2 regions of the Peribacillus sp. NPDC056705 genome follow, and region 2 is predicted to be linked to the other one. Evidence: predicted binding sites of a transcription regulator. Region 2 holds the regulator's gene; the other holds the start of a gene.

Region 1 (11,510 bases), on a different contig from region 2:
GCCCATGCGGATATGGGTCTTATTTCTTTGCTTTGATTTTCCCGGTCCACATCTTGAAACCGCCCTTTAGGTGAAAAAGTTCCCTGTAGCCCTTTTTGTATAGCATGGCTGCAGCTCTTCCGCTGATGATTTCGCTCTGAGCGTACAAATATACAGGCTTGTCCGGCCTAATTTCGACCAAGCGGGTTTTCATTTGAGTCATAGGGATGTTTCTTGCGCCTAAGATATGACCATTATCGAAATCATTCGGTTCCCGCACATCGATTAGCTGCACTTTTCTGTAGTTAGCGATAAATTCGTCCTGTGTTAATGTTTTAACGATTTTACGCTGGCGGTACCAATTAAAAAGTGAATACGCAATAACCACTCCCAAGATGATGAGCAGTGTATATAATATTTCCAAACATAAAAACTCCCTTCTACCTTAACGAATACAGACAATCCTTATTATATAATTGCTTTACCCAATAATCAAAAAGAATTTTCATCAAATTCTTCATCGACTTGATAGCACGTTCTTTTTTAGAGTGTTAAAGTCTGTTAAACTACTACATGTGAGTTTTTTGTGGGGGATTGAAAAACAGTCTATTGAAACGAGGGGTAAGGATGACTAAAGAAAAATGGGGTTTTATAGATTCGGGGTATTGTTCACCGGGTTTTAATATGGCTTTGGACGAAGCACTGTTAAACTGGCAAAGCAAAGGTGAAATTCCGCCAATCATACGCTTTTACGGCTGGGATCCAGCAACATTGTCGATTGGTTATTTTCAAAAGGCTGAAGCGGAAATTGATTTGGAAGAGGTCAAAAGGCAGGGCCTTGGTTTTGTTCGCAGGCCAACAGGAGGACGAGCGGTACTGCACGAGCATGAATTGACTTATAGCGTAATCGTTCCAGAATCCTATCCGGGAATGCCAACTACCGTTACTGAAGCATATCGTGTCATTTCTGAAGGAATATTAATGGGGTTCAGGAATCTGGGATTGGATGCTTATTTTGCCGTGCCTCGAACCAATCAGGAAAAAGAGGCTTTAAAATCGCCCAGGTCTTCCGTCTGTTTTGATGCTCCAAGCTGGTATGAACTGGTCGTCGAGGGCAGGAAGGTCGCTGGCAGCGCTCAAACCAGGCAAAAAGGCGTCATCCTTCAGCATGGGTCCATTTTGCTTGATCTTGATGATGATAAGCTTTTTAGCGTATTTAAATTCTCAAATGACAGGGTTAAAGAGAGAATGCAAAAAAACTTAAAAAATAAAGCTGTGGCCATAAATGATATTGCTGGAAGAAAGGTTACCATCCCTGAAGCGAAAGAAGCTTTTGAAAAAGGTTTTGCCGAAGGACTTTCGATCGATTTAGAGCCATACGTCCTAACCGAAAAGCAATTGCAGGAAGTGAATGCCATTGCAGAAAGTAAATATGAAAGCGATGAATGGAATTTCATGAGATAGAAGAAGTGGGATAATAAGAGTGATAAAAGAAAAAAGTTTTTTCAGATTTTTTGACCAAATAAGGTATCCCTTGCAGGGATAAGCCCTAAAAGGGATGGGGAAAAAGCAAGGTCCAAATTAATTGAAATCTGATGAAAAATTATCGTAAATCGACATTTTCCTCCCTTTTGCTAACTATATTAATTGATTTATCGTTTGACAAAATTAAAAGTCATTCAAAACAAACACAATATATAGTAGTTGAAATATTTAATGCGACACTATATATTGATTTTTGAGTTTCGCTATGATAAATTTAGGGTACTTGTTAAGCGAAACGGACATGTAAGGCTACATAAGGATTTTTGCGGCAGCAAGAACGGATCTTGAAACATATAAAGGAGAGGGAATTATGTCGGTTGTAATAAAAGAAGCTTTAAAGGTTGATCTAGAAAGGTTGAATAAGGATATTTCTTTATTTCCCCAGGTTCACCCTGTAACTGCTGATATGAAAATGGCGCATAAGGGAGTGTCCCGTCTAGTCATGCTTGACCGCTATTCTTTTAAGGATACTGAAAAAATCACACTCTCGGCAGGCGATTTCGTCGTGTTGACGATTAAGGAAGATCCGAAATTCCCGGCAAGGGGTCTCGGTTACATCGTTGAAATTGATTGGGAAACCAAAAAAGCCAAGGTATTGGTAGATGAAGAATTCCGTGGCGTATTGGATAATCCGGAAGAAGTGGAGACAGGAATTGTTAACCGTCCGTTGGATATAATCGAAAAGCCGCTTGAAATATACTATGAACAAATTGCGAAACGTAATGCAACGGGCTTGGCATCAGTGGAAACCACGGAAGAAAAAAGAACGGAATGGTTCAATAAATTCTATGAAGAATTAAAGAACCTTAATTTTGTCCCGGCAGGACGAGTATTATACGGTGCAGGTTCCAATACGGACGTTACTTATTTCAACTGCTATGTAATGCCATTCGTACCGGATTCACGTGAAGGGATCTCAGAACATAGGAAACAAGTGATGGAGATCATGAGCCGCGGCGGCGGAGTGGGTACGAACGGATCGACACTGCGTCCAAGAAACACTCTGGCAAAAGGGGTGAATGGAAAATCCTCGGGTTCAGTATCATGGCTTGACGATATTGCGAAACTGACGCATCTTGTTGAACAGGGCGGCAGCAGACGCGGCGCGCAAATGATCATGCTTGCTGATTGGCATCCTGATATTGCGGAGTTCATCATTTCCAAAATGCAAAATCCAAGGATTCTGCGTTACCTAGTCGAAAACACTAAAGATGAAGCCATCAAGAAATATGCGACGGATAAATTGAAATTCACGCCGCATACGGAACAGGAAACGGCTATGTATCAAGGGATCATCAATTATAAGGAGATTCCTGGCCAAGGTGGGTTCAGTGAGAAAATCATTAGGGATGCAGAAGAAAAGATCCGTACAGGTGGAACGTACAGTGTCCATAATTCGGATTTTCTGACTGGAGCCAATATCTCTATTTGCCTGACTAAGGAATTTATGGAAGCTGCGGAACAAGATGCGGAATACGAATTGCGTTTTCCTGATGTAGAGAGCTATAATGCCGAAGAAATGGCCATTTACAATGAAGAATGGCATAATGTCGGTGATGTTCGTGAATGGGAAAAAATGGGTCATAAAGTCCGTGTTTACCGTAAAATCCAAGCTAAAGAGCTTTGGAACTTAATAAACATTTGTGCGACATATTCTGCTGAACCAGGAATTTTCTTTATCGATAATGCTAATGAAATGACGAATGCCAAAGCATACGGTCAGCAGGTCGTTGCCACGAACCCTTGTGGCGAACAGCCATTGGCCCCGTATTCAGTATGTAACCTTGCGGCAGTCAATTTGGCTGAAATGGCTGATAAAGATAGCAAAACGGTTAATTTCGAGAAACTTAAGCAAACCGTCGAAGTCGGTGTGCGTATGCAGGACAATGTCATTGATGCAACTCCTTATTTCTTGGATGAAAACAAAAAACAGGCACTGGGCGAGCGACGGGTTGGACTTGGTGTAATGGGTCTGCATGACCTGTTGATTTACTGTGAAACGGAATATGGTTCTGAAGAAGGAAATATCCTGGTTGACAAGGTGTTTGAAACGATTGCGACTACTGCTTACAGGGCTTCCGTGGAACTTGCTCAAGAAAAAGGCAGTTTCCCGTTCCTGATCGGGTCAACGGACGAAGAAACCAATGAGCTTAGAACACGTTTCACCCAAACTGGGTTTATGGAAAAAATGCCGGAAGATATCAGGGAAAGTGTTGCTGCACATGGCATCCGTAACTCTCATTTATTGACAGTGGCCCCTACAGGAAGCACAGGAACGATGGTTGGGGTATCAACAGGTCTTGAACCATATTTCTCTTTCACGTATTTCCGCAGCGGCCGTCTGGGTAAATTCATAGAGGTGAAGGCTGACATTGTACAGGAATACTTGGAACGTCATCCGGAAGCCGATACAGAAGAGCTTCCAAAATGGTTCATTTCCGCTATGGAATTGGCACCGGAAGCGCATGCTGATGTTCAATGCATCATTCAGCGCTGGATTGACAGTTCGATCAGTAAGACAGTCAATGCGCCAAAAGGATATACGGTCGAACAAGTTGAAAAAGTATATGAACGTCTATATAAAGGCGGAGCAAAAGGCGGTACTGTATATGTGGACGGAAGCCGTGACAGTCAGGTCCTTACGCTCAAAGCGGAAGAAAACCAAATGGACGAGCAGCTTGAAATGGATGAATTGACAGATGTGGAAGTTAAGAAGAAAGTTGTTTTGGTCGATACGATAAATGAACTGCGTTCGACGAATGTTACAATTGGATCGGAAGTGGGTAACACTTGCCCGGTCTGCCGTAAAGGTGAAGTCCAGGAAATGGGCGGATGCAATACTTGCACGAATTGCGGAGCGCAATTGAAATGCGGGCTATAAGCTGATGAAAGGGAAGTCGTTAAGTATGCTGCAAAGCTATCTTAACGGCTTTTTCAAGTAACAGCCTGTTCAGTTACATAGCAAAAGAAGACCGAATCCTCGTAAATTCGGTCTTCTTTTTGCGTTCAATCAACCATTTTCATTTTGCTGCCCTATTTCCTTTTCAGCTAGATATTGGTTGCCATCTTTCAATACCGAAAATTCATCGACCGAGTCTCCAGGTATATTCCTTGGATTTGGATATTTATTATCTGTTTGGACGGTGATCGCTTGTTTCCCCGTTCCATTTGTCAAGAAGTCTCGTTTATTAACCATATCGCATCTCCTTCATTTTAAATTTCCAAGTATAAACAATCATGAGGCTAACAGAATAAAGAAAAACTATCCTTATGAATTAGATTGTGTAGTTCGATTGAAAATATGAACAAATCGATAAAAGAATGGAGATCGAAATGAAACCATTTATGCCACAGTTAGTATATATTGAGCCAAGGGCACTGGAATACCCGCTTGGCCGGGAATTAAAAAAGAAATTTGAAGATTTGAACATTGAAATCCGTGAGACCACATCGCATAACCAAATTAGGGATCTACCTGGAGAAAATGATCTGCAAAAATATCGTGTCGCCAAATCGACGCTTGTGGTAGGAATCAGAAAAACATTGAAATTCGATTCCTCAAAGCCATCTGCTGAATATGCCATACCTCTTGCTACAGGGTGTATGGGGCATTGTCACTATTGTTATTTACAGACGACACTCGGATCAAAACCATATATTAGGACATATGTGAATCTTGAAGAGATTTTCGAAGCAGCCGAAAAATATATAAATGAGAGAAAGCCCGAAATTACCCGTTTTGAGGCAGCCTGTACATCGGACATCGTCGGAATTGACCATTTGACACATTCGTTAAAAAGGGCCATAGAATATTTTGGGAAAAGTGAATATGGGGTTCTAAGATTCGTAACTAAATTTCATCATGTCGACCATCTGTTGGATGCTGAACATAATGGAAAAACAAGATTTCGCTTCAGTATAAATTCACGTTATGTGATAAAGAATTTCGAGCCCGGAACTTCGAGCTTCGAAGAAAGGATGGAAGCGGCACGTAAAGTGGCAGGGGCAGGATATCCCCTCGGTTTTATCGTAGCTCCAATATATCGTCATGAAGCATGGAAGGAGGGCTACCATGAATTATTCGAACGGTTGAGTGAGGCTTTGAATGGGGTGGATATCCCTGACTTGACCTTCGAATTAATTCAGCATCGGTTTACTGGCCCAGCAAAAAAAGTGATTCAAAAAAACTACCCGAAAACAAAATTGGAACTGGACGAAACAAAGCGTAAATATAAATGGGGCCGATATGGAATTGGTAAATATGTTTATCAAAAAGAAGAAGCCGCAGAACTGGAAACGACCATTCGTGCGTATATCGCGGAATTCTTCCCTAAAGCGGAAATTCAGTATTTTACCTGAATCAAGGCAATTTTCTATTAAAAACTGTCATAAATCGCTCTAATCCTGCTTAGAAATGTAAAGACCGGATTAGGGGAGGGCAGCTATGATTATTGACGGCGTTTTTTCCGGAGGCGGGATTAAAGGCTATGGTTTAGTGGGAGCCCTGCAGGAATTAGAAGAACGGGGATTTATATTCCATCGAACAGCCGGTACAAGTGCAGGATCCATAATAGCAGCTTTCGTAGCAGCTGGGTACACAGGTGAAGAAATGGAAAAGCTTTTTCTTGATATAGATTTAAGCGCCCTGCTGGACAAAAGGCGTGGTATTTTGCCTATCCCGTTTGCCAAATGGGTCCTTCTATACTGGAAACTTGGCCTTTATAAAGGCAACGCACTGGAGACATGGGTCGCCGGTAAACTTGCCGAAAGGAATGTAGTCACCTTTAAGGATATTCGACCGAAATCCCTCAGAATCATAAGCTCTGACATTACAAATGGGAAATTGGTGGTACTGCCTGATGATTTACCGAACTATGGCATTGATCCGAGCACTTTTCCAGTGGCAAAGGCAGTAAGAATGAGTTGTAGCATTCCTTATTTTTTTGAGCCAGTCAAAATTGATGTCGGAAAACGCAAGTTCCTTTTTGTAGATGGAGGTGTGTTAAGCAATTTTCCAATGTGGCTATTCAATTCCGATCATGTAAGAAAGGAAAGGCCAGTCATCGGTTTGCGGCTAAGTGTCGATGAGATATGGAAACCGCATGAGGTCGATAATGCGGTTGAATTGTTCTCCGCATTATTTAAAACGATGAAAGATGCCCATGATGCACGATATATTTCCAAGAAACACGTCCATAATATTGTATTTATCCCGATGAAGGAAATTTCTGCAATGGATTTCAATCTGAATGATGAAAAGAAGGGGGAATTGATGAATCTGGGCAGGCAGTGCACGAGAGAATTCCTTAAAAAATGGACTTATTGATTGTAAATAAAAAATCGGGCTCTTAAAAAGAAGCCCGATTTTTCTTTTTATTCTTTTTCCCTTCGATGACGGTTAAGTGACTATCCGTTTTCTTTCTCCATTTTATTTTCTTTGATGATTTTGCTGCAGAGAAGCTAGCCACATTATCTTTTTTCGAAGTTCGGTTTTTTAGCCTTTTTTTCGATTGGCGGGCAGCCTTTCGGAATGCTTGCTGCTCTTTCTTAACTGGTTTTCCCTTTGTTAATCCGGTATAAATCATATAAATAATCCCTGCGACAATGGCTATTATGAGAATGTTTCTAAAAAAGCCAATCGGGTCATTAAATAGTCGGCTCATTAGTCCGAGGACTCCGAGGGCGATGATTCCGTATATCATGAAAGATATGAAACGTTTCAACAAAGACACCTCCTTAAGAGCATCATAAGCATTTTGAGCTTATTTTAAACATCATTAATGTAAAATATTTGAAAAAAAGTAAAGAGCATCCCCATAGTTAGTATATGATTTTCCATATTCAAAATGTGTATAGATGTTTTACACAATGACATCGGATTCTAAACTTTTTTCTGTTTCTTTTTCCATCCTTAACAGTTCTTGAAAGGATGCTAATGCGACTTCGACTTGATCATCGGTAGGGGCTTTGGTTGTCAATAACTGAAGCCAAAGGCCGGGATAGCCAAGGTAACGAAGAAAGGGAATATCCCGTACTTTGTTGGTCAACTGCAGTACCTCGAAGGCTATGCCAAGCACGACGGGGATTAGCAATACTCGATCCACGACACGGAGCCATAATGGATCGGTCGGAACGAGCATATAGACGAACATTCCTACAATGACTGTAAATAGAATGAAGCTGCTGCCGCAGCGATAATGAAGGCGTGAACTTGCCTGCACATTTGCTACGGTCAATTCTTTTCCGCTTTCAAAGCAATTGATCACCTTATGCTCTGCCCCGTGATACTGAAAGACACGCTTGATCAAAGGCGTCATGGATACTACGTAAATGTATACCAGCAATAATATCAACTTGAACAAGCTTTCCATTAAAACCTGGGCCATATGGCCGCTGAATATGGGTCTTGTCAATTCGGCAAGAAAGACTGGAATCAAAGTGAAAAGCAACTTCCCGAATAGGAAGGAAAGAACACCGATTACGGCAACTCCCAGCCAAACACTTATTTTAGAAGATTCCTTCGTTTCTTTTTTCTTTTCTTCCTGCTTTTCCCCGTCTTCTTCTTCATACTGTTCAGTTGAAAAGTTTAGATGTTTCGAGCCGGTGGCACTTGACTGAATCAGTGATACGATACCGCGTAGAAACGGTATTTTTTTTAAGCGGTTGACAACAGGTTTCGATTCACGCGGAAGATGATAATATACAATCGTTGAATCTTTGCGGCGTACCGCAGTGACTGTGTGATGTTTGCCACCGAACATGACGCCTTCCACTACAGCCTGCCCTCCATAAACGGGTTTTTGAACCTCAGACATTTCTACACCAACCTAATAGTTATTCACGTAGCTCTCTCAAGGGTGCTAACATGTTTATTATCAAGCATCACAAGGGTTTAAAGGCGTTCCAATAAAATTGAATGGAAGCTTTAACCCTGCGATTACTTTATGAATGTTAAATCACAGGAAGGTAGTATCCTGTGTACATTATAAACTTCCACAGAGGATGGGTATTTTCCTCTGAAAAAAGTAGATTATTTATGATTTAATCATACAGAATAAATCACAAAACCTCTAGTGATTCTCCTTCCTAAGAACAAAAAAAAATAGTTCTAATTAACAAAGGGCATACTACGTAGCGGAGGTGATTGATATGTCTTCTAATGAAAATGGACAAATTCAACAGGGATATCAAAGCATGTTAATCTACAATGTACTTGCTGTCGGTTTTGTTGGGGGGGCTTTAGCCAGTTTTATCGGTATCTGTGCCCATTATTTTAATTTTATGGATTTCAGCCCAAAATTCATACTAACTTCATGGTCCAACATGACCTGGATCAATCAGTGGCTCGGTACGGTAATGACCATAATTTTATTCGGGATTCTATCCGTGGGGATCGCTTTTTTATACTATAGTCTTTTTAAAAGGATGAAGAGTACTTTTACGGGTATTATTTTAGGAGTGGTTTGCTGGGCTTTGCTGGTATTTGTCCTAAAACCGATGTTCGTCGATTTGCCAACCTTTTCTAAAATGTCAGTAAATACGGTTATAACAAGTGTCTGCATTTTTATTATATACGGACTTTTTATAGGGTTTTCTATATCATACGATCATCAGGAATATATGCGCCAAAAAAACAAAGCCGAGAAGCAGTCGGAAAGCTGATTGCTTATTGGTTGTAAAAAAGTAGTAAGACAATTTGTAATTATGATAGAATGTTCTTGGAAAGCATTCTTTTAACATGAGCAGGTGTTTGATGATGACAAAAATTTTACTAATCAATGGTCCGAATTTAAATCGCTTGGGGAAGCGGGAACCTGCGCATTATGGATCCTCGACGCTTGCGGATGTGGAAGCACAATTGATGCAGCAAGCTCAAGGGTTAAATGTGGAATTAACCTCTTTTCAAACAAACCATGAAGGAGCGATTATCGACAAGCTACATTGGTCAGAGGATTATGGGATCGACGGGATTATTATTAATCCTGGAGCTTTTACTCATTATAGCTATGCGATTCGTGATGCAATAGCCGGAATTGATGTTCCTGTTGTGGAAGTGCATATTTCGAACATACATGCCCGTGAAAGCTTTCGGCATGAATCAGTGACCGCGGCGGTATCGGCGGGACAGATTGTCGGCTTGGGGATACACGGATATGAATTGGCGTTGCAGGCGATCACAAAGATTGCAAAGGGGAGAAATTAAATGAATAAACTAATGCGCTTAAGGGCCTCAATGGAAAAGGTGGGCATTGATGGTTTTTTGATCACCAGTACATATAACCGCCGATTCATGACCAATTTTACGGGAAGTGCAGGCGTTGTCCTTATTTCCCAAAAAGAAGCTAAATTCATCACTGATTTCCGATACGTGGAACAAGCGGGCAAGCAGGCACCGGATTATGAGATCGTTCAACATAAAGGAACCATCATCGAAGAAGTGGGCAAGCAGGCTAAAGCGATGAATATCGGCAAGCTGGGCTTTGAGCAAGAGCACCTGACTTATGCTACATATAAGGCATACGAGGCGGCCATTGATGGTCAACTTTCGCCGGTGTCAGGTGTCATTGAGAATTTACGCTTGATAAAGACTTCATCAGAGATTAAGATATTAAAGGAAGCGGCTGCTATTGCTGATGCTGCGTTTACACATATCCTGGATTTCCTGCGTCCAGGGATCTCGGAACTGGATGTATCCAATGAGCTTGAATTCTTTATGAGGAAACAAGGGGCAACCTCTTCTTCCTTCGATATCATTGTAGCATCCGGCATAAGGTCCGCACTTCCGCATGGAGTGGCTACGGATAAAATCATCGAAAAGGGCGATTTTGTCACATTGGATTACGGGGCATACTATAACGGATATGTGTCTGACATCACTCGGACATTAGCAGTTGGCAAGCCAAGTGAAGAACTTATTAATATTTATGACATTGTTTTGGAAGCTCAACTGCGGGGAATGGCTGGGATCAAACCTGGTATGACTGGCAGGGAAGCGGATGCACTAACTCGTAATCTAATTGAAGAAAAGGGATATGGGCAGTATTTTGGTCATTCGACCGGACATGGAATCGGTCTTGAAGTTCATGAAGGTCCAGCATTATCCTTAAGGTCTGATATCATTTTAGAACCAGGTATGGCTGTAACCGTTGAACCGGGCATTTACTTACCGGGTGTAGGCGGAGTGCGGATTGAAGATGATACAATCGTTACAATTGAAGGTAACGAAGCACTTACTCATTCAACCAAAGAGTTAATCATTCTGTAAACATGTACATGTAGGAGGACAAATTTATGATTTCTGTAAACGATTTTCGCACGGGTGTTACAATTGAAGTAGATAATGGAATTTGGCAGGTTATCGAGTTCCAACATGTTAAACCTGGGAAAGGTGCAGCTTTTGTACGTTCTAAACTTCGTAACCTTCGTACGGGTTCAATCCAGGAGAAAACATTCCGTGCTGGTGAAAAAGTCGCTAAAGCACATATTGAAAACCGCAAGATGCAGTACCTTTATGCAAGTGGAGATAGCCATGTATTCATGGATAACGAAACGTATGACCAAATCGAACTGCCTGCTTCAAGCATTGAACGTGAACTTAAATTCCTTAAGGAAAATATGGAAGTACATATCATGACTTTCCAATCGGAAACACTTGGGGTCGAGCTTCCAAACACAGTGGAACTTGAAGTGGCGGAGACTGAGCCGGGAATTAAAGGAGATACATCTTCAGGCGGCACGAAATCAGCCGTACTTGAGACGGGCCTTTCGGTTCAAGTTCCATTCTTCATCAACCAAGGTGACAAATTATTGATCAACACTAATGAAGGATCTTACGTATCACGTGCATAAATGAAAGGAGGCCGAGATTAATTTCTCGGCCTCCGTTTGTAGACAAAAAGGTTTCGGAATGTTCTTATTCCGAAACCTTTTTGATTTTTTATTGGATTGGACTCCATGATGACGCAGATGATCTGCTTCTTCCATTT
Region 2 (11,510 bases):
ACTTCGCGATTGGCATGTCATATAATTATGATAAAAAAGAAGAAACCACCCGGTTTCTTCTTTTTGTGTTGAAAAAATAAACACAATCCGCATTTTTATTAGCACAATTCCTTTGAATTATGTTATACTAATTACATGTGGAAGGTAATAAGTATAACACTAATATTTTCTGGAGGGTCCGAACAATGAATTCAAGAATAGCGATTAACGGGTTTGGGAGAATTGGAAGAATGGTTTTCCGAAAGGCCATATTAGATGAGGGTTTGGACATTGTTGCCATTAATGCAAGCTATCCAGCTGAAACTTTAGCACACTTACTAAAATATGATACGATACATGGTAAATTCGACGGTATCATTATAGCGGAAGATGATTCACTAGTAGTGAATGGCCGCCGGGTAAAATTAATAAATAACCGCGATCCAAAGCTATTGCCTTGGAAAGAGTTGGACATAGATATTGTAATTGAAGCTACGGGCAAATTCAATGATCGTTCTAAAGCGGCTCTTCATTTAGATGCAGGAGCAAAAAGAGTTATTTTATCAGCGCCGGGTAAAAATGAAGACGTTACCATTGTAATGGGTGTAAATGAGGAAGTGCTGGAAATTGACAAGCATTTCGTCATATCCAATGCTTCTTGTACAACCAACTGTCTTGGACCGGTTGCAAAAGTGCTTGATGAAAAATTCGGCATAAACAACGGTTTAATGACGACGATACATTCTTATACAAATGATCAAAATAATATCGATAACCCGCATAAAGACTTAAGACGTGCCCGTGCCGCTGCGGAAAGCATGATTCCTACGACTACAGGAGCTGCAAAAGCCATCTCGCTAGTGTTGCCGCAATTAAAAGGCAAGCTTCATGGAATGGCGATTCGCGTACCGACACCTAACGTATCTCTAGTCGATCTTGTTGTGGATTTAAACCGTGATGTCACGATTGATGAAGTGAACCAAGCCTTCATCGATGCTTCAGAAAATGAACTCAAAGGAATTATGGAATTCACGATGGAACCTTTAGTTTCCAGTGATTTCAAAACGAATCCTCACTCTGCAATCATCGATGGTTTGACGACAATGATGATTGGGGACAGGAAAGTGAAAGTCCTTGCATGGTATGATAATGAGTGGGGTTACTCCAACCGGGTAGTGGACCTTGTGAAATTGGTGGGATCCGAGTTGAAAAAAACTTCCCAAGTCGAACTATCAGTAAAATAAAGAAAAGAAATCGAGCCTGCTAAAATTTTTTAGCGGGCTATTTTTAATGCAGTGACCCATCAATTCCTGGCTATTTTAAGGCGCTGAATAAATCCGGAAAACAGAATTTCCCTTACATTGGAACCTTCGCTATAGCCCTATTGCATATAAAGTTATCTTTCCAAAATTTTAATTTGGAGTTGCAAAAAAAATTCAAACAATATATACTATGAATCGTGAACTTCTTCAAAAGCGGTTTGCATGATGGCTACTTAAAGGGTTAGGACCTCTTTGGACTAACTTTCCCCCGTGGTAGTTATCAGAACTTATTTTTAAATCATGGTAAGGGGGAAGCTTAATATGGAAACAGCTTACACTATGGAAACAATGGGCAGACATGTCATTTCTGAACTTTGGGGTTGTGACTTTGAAAAACTGAACAATATCGATTTAATTGAAAAGATTTTTGTTGATGCTGCTTTGAAATCAGGTGCAGAGGTACGAGAAGTTGCCTTTCACAAATTTGCTCCACAAGGAGTCAGCGGGGTTGTCATCATTTCTGAATCACACTTAACGATTCACAGTTTTCCAGAACACGGCTATGCGAGCATCGATGTCTATACATGCGGTAACTTGGATCCGAATATTGCGGCAGATTATATTGCAGAAGCTTTGAATGCGCAAACACGTGAAAACATAGAATTACCACGTGGTTTAGGTCCTGTACAAATGAAAAAAGCCAATATAAGTGCCCTATAAAAAACACGTATACACAGAGATGCCATGGGTGCATCTCTTTTTTAATGCAATGAATCGGCAGCCTGCTTCACATTATAGCTATGGATTGCCTTATAGCACAAGACCTTGACAAAGGTGCTCCAAGGGCGGAACAAAAGTGCCTGCTGCTGGAAGTTACACTTTTTACTTGTACTGGCCGTTCCTTTTAATATAAGATTAAGATAGAGAAGTAAATCCTTGGGGAACATTTAGATAGGGGAGTCCTACATAAAATACGGAGCTGATAATGATGAAATGCCCATCATGTCAATATAACGGAACAAGAGTGCTCGATTCCAGGCCAGTCGATGAAAGTAAATCGATTCGACGACGCCGTGAATGCGAGGCATGTGGTTTTCGATTCACGACATTTGAAAAGGTGGAGGAAACACCGCTTATTGTAGTGAAAAAGGGCGGGACACGGGAAGAGTTCAGTCGTGATAAAATCCTGCGTGGCTTAATCAGGGCTTGCGAAAAACGCCCGGTTCCCTTGAAGGAACTAGAGCAAATTACCAGTTATGTAGAAAAAGAACTGCGCAACCAGGGCATATCGGAAGTGAAAAGCGACAATGTCGGCGAAATGGTAATGGACAAGCTGGCGGAAGTCGATGAGGTTGCCTATGTAAGGTTCGCATCCGTCTATCGACAATTTAAAGATATCAATGTCTTTATCGATGAATTGAAAGATTTAATAAATAAAGAAAGAAAGTAGAGCTGAAGATTCACTTTGGCTCTTTTTTCACTACATCTTTTGAAAGGTTTGAATGGAGATGTCAATGCATTGGCAAGAATTGCTCCCAGCGGATTCATATTTGGTCTCATCTGCGGGGCTGCTTCATGATTATGATCGGAAAATACTTACCCGACTATATCAACCTCTTATTGGACCTATTTGCATTAGCCTATATATGACGTTATGGAGTGAGCTGGAGGAAAACAGGCTATGGTCGGAAATCTCCTCACATTATCAATTAATGAATACCATCGGCCTTAAGTTAGGTGATATTTACGAAGCACGCCTTTTACTTGAAGGAATTGGTCTGTTGAATGTATATAAGAAATCGAAAAATGAAACGAAGGAATTCATCTATGAGTTAAACCCGCCGCTTTCGCCCCAGCAGTTTTTCACGGATGGAATGCTGAATATTTACTTATACAAAAAAATCGGCAAAGCGCAATTCAACCGGTTAAAGAGATTCTTTTGTGATGATCATATCTTAACCGATCAATATGAAGGTGTGACTAAATCTTTTGCGGAAGTATTCTCATCAGATCATCTGGACTCTTTATATGTAACCGATGAAGCGAAAAACGAATGGAAACCGATGCCTGAGCAGCAATTCATCGATCGGACGGAAGGCGTCGAGCCATCGGGGTTTGACGACTTATTTGATTTTGACCTTTTATTTGCCGGGATGAAATCCTCGATCGTACCGAAAAAGGCCTTTACTCCGAAAATAAAAAGTACGATTGCCAAACTTGCTTTTTTATATGGCATTGATCCGCTGGAAATGCAAAAACTAGTAATGGATGCCGTTTCATTGGATGATGAGATCGATGAGGAAGTGCTCAGAAAGGCGGCAAGGGACTGGTATCAGATCGAACGGCAGGCAGATATGCCTTCCCTAGTCAATCGGGTGCAGCCGATTCGTGAACGGACACAAAAAGAAGAACCGAAAACACAGGAACAAGAGTTAATCCGTCATTTGGAGACGATTTCCCCGAGGGAGCGGCTGATGCAATTGTCTGGCGGTGCAGAGCCATCAAGCGGTGATCTGAAAGTGGTTGAGGGAGTGATGATCAATCAAAAGCTGAATCCGGGTGTCGTCAATGTCTTGATTGAATACGTCATGCTCAAAACGGATATGAAGTTCACGAAGGGCTATGTGGAAAAGCTGGCAGGCCATTGGGCACGACTGAAGGTCTCTACGGTCGTGGAGGCGATGGAACTGGCTAAAAATGAACATAGGAAATATCAGGACTGGGCTCAAGGAAGCAGGAATGCTGCGAAGGGCGGCCGGAAAAAGGCGATACGGGAAGAAGTGGTTCCGGAGTGGCTTGAGAAGAAAGAAGAAGCACAGCAGGAGCAGAATGCAGATCACCCTGAATTGAATGCCCAGAAACGCGAGCTTCAGGAGAAATGGAAGCAGTGGAAAGCAGGAGGTGAAATGAACGATGGAAAAGATTAATAGATCCCTTAATAAATTGGCCAATACAAACCAATTTCAACAGCGTTATGAAAAGCTGAAGCAGGAGATTTTTGAAGACGAACAAGTGCGGTTATTTTTGAATGCCAACAGTTCGACGGTCACGAAGGAAATGATTGATAAAAATTTGGGGAAGCTTTATGAGTTCACTTCACAAAGCAATAAATGTGATAAATGTCCAAGCTTGAATGGCTGCATCAATATGATGCAAGGGTATTATCCCAAATTGGTGGTTCAAGGGAAGGCCCTGAACCTGAATTATGAAATCTGCCCGCGGAAATTGGCAGAGGATGAAAAGCGGAAACGGGAAAAATTGATCCGCAGCCTGTATGTACCGAAGGATATTTTAAAGGCGACCATTGAGGACTTTACCCAAACGGATAATGAAAACAAACGCTTGGGTGTTTTAAGTAAGGCGATGTCGTTCATTATGGAATATGAGCCAGGTAAAATGCAAAAAGGCTTATATATATATGGGAAATTCGGTGTTGGGAAAACGTACTTATTAGGTGCGATTGCCAATGAACTTGCAGAAAGGCAAATTTCCTCCCTTATTGTCTATGTCCCTGACTACTTGCGGGAACTTAAGGGATCGATAGGTGATAATACGGTCAATGAAAAAATTGAGATGGTGAAAACGGCCCCTGTCCTCATGCTGGATGATATTGGGGCGGAGTCCATGACGAGCTGGGGACGCGATGAGGTTTTTGGTCCGATTTTGCAATTTAGGATGCTGGAAAACCTGCCGACGTTTTTCACTTCGAATTTTGACCTGAATGGCCTGGAGAACCACCTAACCTTTTCACAGCGCGGTGAGAAGGAAGAAGTGAAGGCGGCCAGGATAATGGAAAGAATTCAATATTTAGCGGAGCCGGTCAAGCTGGATGGCGTGAATCGGAGAAGGTGAAGGAAAGTGGTCTCTTAATGGAGGTCACTTTTTTCTTTTACAAGGCTCATCCTACTTCTAAACACGTCCCCATCCCCATATACATGAACAAAGAGGCAAGGGGGAAGGGGGGATGTCGTAGTGCAAATTTCGTTTCAAAACGATTCAGAGGCAATGAAATTACTGAATTTCGTTTCTGTCCATCCACTGGGGGCAGAATTTCAAGCATACATTCGATTTCTTCCGCAACAAGGCATGCATATGGATATGACGAAGTCTTCAGGTGATAAATGGCTAATTCTGCTTCGTGATGCATTTCATTCTTTTTTATTGGAAGAAAAGACGATTCCTGTTCTGGAGCAAATAATAGTCGGTAAATTTTTTTATAGGGAACGGGAAGAAATTGAAGCCATCATTGAAATTGCATCATCGATCATCGAGGCGGAAAGAGCCAGGGATCAAGATGGAGCATTCAGTACGGAGAAACGATCGATTGAGGAAGGACTTCAAAGCATCTTGGCTGGAAAGGTATCTTTTTCATTCGATTCTTTTACGACCTTCCGTTTAAAATCATTTCAGCACACTTTGGAAAAGTATGTCGTTAAGGCGATTGATGAATACAAGCTGGAGCAGGACTATCAAAATTTCATTGCCACGCTCCGTGATTGCCTGCATGGACAGGAGTCGAAATTAAGAAAGCTCCACCTGGTCAACCGGGATGGTTTTCATTTCTATGATCAGAAATTCAGCAAGCTCGACCGTCCAAAAATCAATAGTATGATCGACAGGAGGCTTCTTGCCAAAAGTTCACTTTTTCTCGATACGGTGATACTTGCCCCGCTTTTATCGATTGCTCCTGAAAACTTGTGCATCTATACCGATGATAAGGAAGAAGGGCTGATCCAGACCATTTCAAGGATTTTCGAAGAACGGGCGACCATCTTGCCACTTTCGTCATTTTCGATGCATTTGAATGATCTTTCGTGGAAAAAAGAAAATTAACCTTGATTTTCACCGTATAACAAATTATAATTTCCTACATACTATTAAAAAACTAAAAGTTATGATGAGGACAAGGGTATTCTAGTCGCCGATTATCAGAGAGGGGAGCCAACAGGCTGTAAGCTTCCTATTCGCATGGAACACTTACCACCTTTAAACTTCGGCTCGGAAAGCAGGCATTCTGCGAATATGAGCTGACGGGAAGCTGCCGTTACCAAGTTACAAGTGCCATTTTGCCGTGAAAAGCAAGCTGGAACGAGGGTGGAACCGCGGGTTGATGATATTTATTACTAAGCTCGTCCCTGTTTTATACAGGGGCGGGCTTTTTTGTGTTGTAATGGAATCAAAAACCTGTAATTTGTCCGAACAATAAGAAGGAGTGAAACTGAATGTCAGAATTACTGAAAATATCTTTTCCTGACGGAGCGGTTAAGGAGTTTGCCAAAGGCACAACAACTGAAGACATCGCTGCATCCATCAGTCCTGGTTTAAGGAAAAAATCCATTGCCGGAAAATTCAATGGTGAATTATATGATTTGAAACGTCCGATTGAACAAGATGGTACAATCGAAATCGTCACACAGGACGCAGCGGATGCTCTTGAAGTATTGCGTCACAGTACAGCACACTTGATGGCACAAGCGATCAAACGTTTGTACAAAAACGCTAAATTCGGAGTGGGTCCAGTCATCGAGGGCGGCTTTTACTATGATATGGATCTAGAGGAATCATTGACTCCTGAAGACCTTCCATTGATTGAAAAAGAAATGAAGAAAATCGTCAACGAAAACTTGGAGATTTCCCGCATCGAAGTGAGTCGTGATGAAGCGATTTCCCGTTTTAAAGAAATCGGCGACGAATATAAGTTGGAGTTGATCGATGCGATTCCTGCCGATCAGCAGGTAACGCTTTATGAGCAGGGTGAATTCTTTGACCTTTGTCGTGGAATTCATGTTCCATCAACGGGGAAAATCAAAGAGTTCAAGCTATTGAGCATCGCTGGAGCATACTGGAGAGGCGATAGCAAAAATAAAATGCTTCAACGTATTTACGGTACGGCTTTCTATAAAAAAGAAGATTTGGCCGAACACCTGCGTTTCCTTGAAGAAGCCAAAGAACGTGACCATCGTAAAATCGGCAAAGAATTGAACTTGTTCATGAGCTCACAAAAAGTGGGACAAGGGTTGCCGATGTGGTTGCCAAAAGGTGCGACCATCCGTCGGACGATCGAAAGATACATCGTGGACAAGGAAGAACGTTTGGGCTATGACCATGTCTACACACCTGTAATGGGAAGCGTGGACCTTTATAAAACATCTGGACACTGGGATCATTACCAGGACGGCATGTTCCCTGCCATGGAGATGGAAAACGAACAGCTTGTCCTGCGTCCGATGAACTGTCCGCATCACATGATGGTCTATAAAAACAGTATCCACAGCTATCGCGAACTGCCAATTCGGATTGCCGAGCTAGGCTTGATGCACCGCTATGAAATGTCAGGTGCCCTTTCAGGCCTTCAGCGTGTACGTGGAATGACATTGAATGATGCGCACATTTTCGTCCGTCCCGACCAAATCAAAGAAGAGTTCAAGCGCGTTGTGAACCTGGTTCTGGAAGTATATAAAGATTTCGATATCAAGGATTATTCATTCAGACTGTCTTATCGCGATCCTCAGGATACAGAAAAATACTTCGATGATGATGACATGTGGGAAAAAGCACAAGGCATGTTAAAAGTCGCCATGGATGAACTTGGCCTGGATTACTTTGAAGCGGAAGGTGAAGCGGCATTCTATGGTCCTAAGCTTGATGTTCAGGTACGTACTGCCTTAGGGAAAGATGAAACGCTTTCCACTGTTCAGCTTGATTTCTTGCTTCCTGAACGTTTTGATCTTAATTACGTCGGTGAGGACGGCAAGCAGCACCGTCCGGTCGTTATCCACCGTGGCGTCGTTTCCACAATGGAACGTTTTGTCGCTTACTTGATCGAAGAATATAAGGGGGCATTCCCGACTTGGCTTGCACCTATCCAAGCACAAGTGATCCCGGTCTCACCTGAGGTGCACTTGGATTATGCGAAAGAAGTACAGGAGAAACTTAAAGCGCAAGGCATTCGTGTCGACCTGGATACACGTGACGAGAAAATCGGTTATAAAATCCGTGAAGCGCAAATGCAAAAAATCCCGTACATGCTTGTTGTTGGTGACAATGAAGTCAAAGAAGGCAGTGTGAATGTACGTAAATACGGTGAACAAAAATCCGAAACGATCGCTTTTGAAGATTTCGTTTCAGCGATTAAGGCGGAAGTGAGCCGTTAAAAGCACAAAGAGGGGCACATATAGTTGTGTCCCTCTTTATAATTATGGCATGATAAAATGATACCATCATGTGAAAATATGTACAGCAATGAAAAGGAGGGTCAGCATGAAAAAGAAATTTTCTTATCTATTCGGACCGACATTCCTTGTCATCATCATCTTATTGTTATTGGATGATTATCGACAATATGCCATTGTCCCGGTCCTGCTTTTTTGGATAGTCCTATTTTCCTGGGACACCATCGAGAAAAAGAAAAAGGCGAAAGAAAACTCCTAGCATTTGCTGGCTTCGATCAGTATGGACTGTAACCAAAGGGGGTTGGGGATAAATGGAGATAAGAAAGGCTTCAAGGAAAGACGCGGGTAACTTGGCTGCTTTGTTCAATCATGTTGAAGATTCCGGGTATATGCTGTTCAACCCTGGGGAAAGAAAAGCGACGGGGGAACAAATGGAAAAGCAAATGGAGCAAATCGAAAAAAATCCCCTTTCCGTTTTCCTCGTTGCTGGAAGCGGCCATGAGTTGATGGGTTACCTAATCTTATTGGGCAATCAAATGGGCCGAACGAGGCACTCAGCCAAAATCGTCATCGGCATCAATGAACAGGACAGAGGAAAAGGCATCGGTACGAAGCTATTTCAGAAAATGGAGGAGCATGCACGGACAAAAGAAATACGGCGCTTGGAATTGTCCGTGATCGCAAACAATGCCCCTGCGCTTTCCTTATATCGAAAGATGGGTTTTGAAAAGGAAGGAATAAAGCGGGAATCACTTTTTTTTGATGGAAAGTATCATGATGAATATTTTTTGTCCAAATTACTTTAAAAAACGTATTGTCAAATAACTGAATGTCTGATAATATTAATTTTGTTGTGAAAAACGAATAAATTAGCATTTGACAAGTCATCAGTGTTTATGATATATTTCTAAAGTGAATTGAATACGTGTTTGAGGAAAAGAAGAAGCACCCGCTTCTCACCTGGTTGACGCAAACAATGCAGTTAACAGGTCATGATTTGATTATTTGGATCTTTCTGAATGAGTCTATCAGTGTGGGTGCAGCATGCATCCACACTTTTTTATTATGATTATATCCTGTAAGCGAGTTGTGAGCGTGACCGAATTGATTCAAATATTCGTATTCGCCAATATCTTTGGAGGTGGCTAACTATTAGTAAAGACGCGATGGTAAACGAGGGCATCCGAGCCCGTGAAGTTCGTCTTATTGACCAAAACGGAGAACAACTTGGAATTAAAACGAAATTCGAAGCATTGGAAATTGCCGCTCGTGTAAATCTTGATCTAGTTTTAGTTGCTGCAAATGCAAAGCCTCCGGTAGCCCGGATCATGGACTACGGAAAACACCGCTTCGAGCAGCAAAAGAAAGACAAGGAAGCACGTAAAAATCAAAAAGTCATCAGTCTGAAAGAGGTTCGTTTGAGCCCGACGATTGAAGAACATGATTTCAATACGAAGCTTCGCAACGGTATTAAATTCCTTGAAAAAGGCGATAAAGTAAAAGCTTCTATCCGATTCAAAGGACGTGCCATTACGCATAAGGAAATTGGTCAACGTGTACTCGTTCGTTTTTCTGAAGCATGTAAAGAAGTGGCTACAATCGAGCAGCACCCAAAAATGGACGGACGCAGCATGTTCATTATCTTAGCACCGAAAAACGAAAAGTAATTGTAAAGTAATTTGTAATGAGGAGGAATACCTTATGCCTAAAATGAAAACTCACCGCGGATCTGCTAAACGTTTCAAAAAGACTGGATCCGGCAAACTTAAGCGTTCTAACGCTTACACAAGCCATTTATTTGCTAACAAATCTACTAAGCAAAAGCGTAAGCTTCGCAAAGCTAGCCTTGTAAGCAAAGGTGACTTCAAACGTATTCGTCATATGCTAGACAACATTAAATAAGTTCGATTTATCGAGTTAAATAGGAGGGAAATAACATGCCACGTGTAAAAGGCGGTACTGTTACTCGCAAACGTCGTAAAAAGGTAATAAAATTAGCTAAAGGTTACTATGGCGCGAAACATATTCTTTTCAAAGTAGCTAACCAACAAGTAATGAAGTCAGGAAACTATGCTTTCCGTGACCGTCGTCAAAAGAAACGTGATTTCCGCAAACTTTGGATCACTCGTATCAACGCTGCAGCACGCATCAACGGTCTTTCTTACAGCCGTTTAATGCATGGTCTAAAGCTTGCTGGTATCGAAGTGAACCGCAAAATGCTTGCTGATCTTGCTGTTGCTGACGAACAAGCATTTGCTCAATTAGCAACTGCTGCTAAACAACAATTAGACAAATAAGTCTGACTGATACAGCCACTCTCTTTTCAAGAGGGTGGCTTTTTACATATTTAAAGGAGGAAATGGGAATGCAGGGAGTATGGTTCATTGCTGCTTATATGATCATCACGAACATCATCGGATTTGCCTTAATGGGAATCGACAAAAGGAAAGCGCGTAATGGGGAGTACCGGATCAGCGAAAGGACACTTTGGTTTTGGGCGGTCATAGGCGGAGGGACCGGGGCCTATTTGGGGATGAAGCAATTCCGCCATAAGACGAAGCATGCCGCTTTTAAGTGGGGCCTGCCCATACTGATGATTCTTCAGATGGCCTTATTGATCAAGATATTCATTCAATTGTAATATGTAGCCCGTATATTGTATATGCTTGTAGAAGCAGCAAAGAGTAGCTGGAGGGAGAGCATGAATGATAAACTGACACTTGTGATGAGCTACGTTCAATCTGGAAGCGTGTTTGCACCGTTGATTTTTATCACTTTTCATTTATTAAGGCAATTTTTATTCATTCCCGTCATTGTGGTTTGCATGTCTGGCGGAGTATTATTCGGGGCAGCCTTTGGAACCATCTATTCGGTAATCGGTTTGACGTTGTCCAGTATGGCCTTTTATTTCGTGATAGGCAAATTTCCGAAAACAAAGGATAGGCTGCTGCGGCTTAAGAATAAGCTGTTTGGAAATAGAAAGCTGAATAGTCGGCAAATTGCAGTACTGAGGCTAATCCCGTTCATACACTTTTACTTACTGTCGCTTTGCTTATTGGAATCCAATAAAGGGCTGAAAAATTATTTTTATCTGTCC

What was found. The regulator NrdR, encoded in region 2, represses ribonucleotide reductase genes. The targets are predictions, from matches to a motif close to AACACNATATATNGTGTT.
Region 1: the regulator NrdR is predicted to act here: its motif matches at 1,667-1,684, upstream of ACFRAK_RS11910 (vitamin B12-dependent ribonucleotide reductase).

The regions. Positions count from the first base shown of each region.
Region 1 covers NZ_JBHTYI010000007.1:139,069-150,578, forward strand. The annotation lists gene ACFRAK_RS11900 (rhodanese-like domain-containing protein) at 20-403, opposite strand; gene ACFRAK_RS11905 (lipoate--protein ligase family protein) at 607-1,443, shown strand; gene ACFRAK_RS11910 (vitamin B12-dependent ribonucleotide reductase) at 1,835-4,405, shown strand; gene ACFRAK_RS11915 (hypothetical protein) at 4,535-4,720, opposite strand; gene splB (spore photoproduct lyase) at 4,858-5,883, shown strand; gene ACFRAK_RS11925 (patatin-like phospholipase family protein) at 5,969-6,850, shown strand; gene ACFRAK_RS11930 (SA1362 family protein) at 6,873-7,247, opposite strand; gene ACFRAK_RS11935 (DUF1385 domain-containing protein) at 7,386-8,339, opposite strand; gene ACFRAK_RS11940 (YqhR family membrane protein) at 8,674-9,186, shown strand; gene aroQ (type II 3-dehydroquinate dehydratase) at 9,281-9,727, shown strand; gene ACFRAK_RS11950 (M24 family metallopeptidase) at 9,728-10,789, shown strand; gene efp (elongation factor P) at 10,816-11,373, shown strand.
Region 2 covers NZ_JBHTYI010000002.1:333,041-344,550, forward strand. The annotation lists gene coaE (dephospho-CoA kinase) at 1-25, shown strand, start outside; gene ACFRAK_RS04030 (glyceraldehyde-3-phosphate dehydrogenase) at 186-1,223, shown strand; gene speD (adenosylmethionine decarboxylase) at 1,581-1,961, shown strand; gene nrdR (transcriptional regulator NrdR) at 2,230-2,691, shown strand; gene ACFRAK_RS04045 (replication initiation and membrane attachment family protein) at 2,756-4,168, shown strand; gene dnaI (primosomal protein DnaI) at 4,155-5,093, shown strand; gene ytxC (sporulation protein YtxC) at 5,214-6,074, shown strand; gene thrS (threonine--tRNA ligase) at 6,464-8,395, shown strand; gene ACFRAK_RS04065 (hypothetical protein) at 8,502-8,672, shown strand; gene ACFRAK_RS04070 (GNAT family N-acetyltransferase) at 8,725-9,219, shown strand; ribosomal protein L20 leader region at 9,345-9,481, shown strand; gene infC (translation initiation factor IF-3) at 9,580-10,080, shown strand; gene rpmI (50S ribosomal protein L35) at 10,115-10,315, shown strand; gene rplT (50S ribosomal protein L20) at 10,351-10,710, shown strand; gene ACFRAK_RS04090 (DUF1294 domain-containing protein) at 10,779-11,054, shown strand; gene ACFRAK_RS04095 (TVP38/TMEM64 family protein) at 11,115-11,510, shown strand, end outside.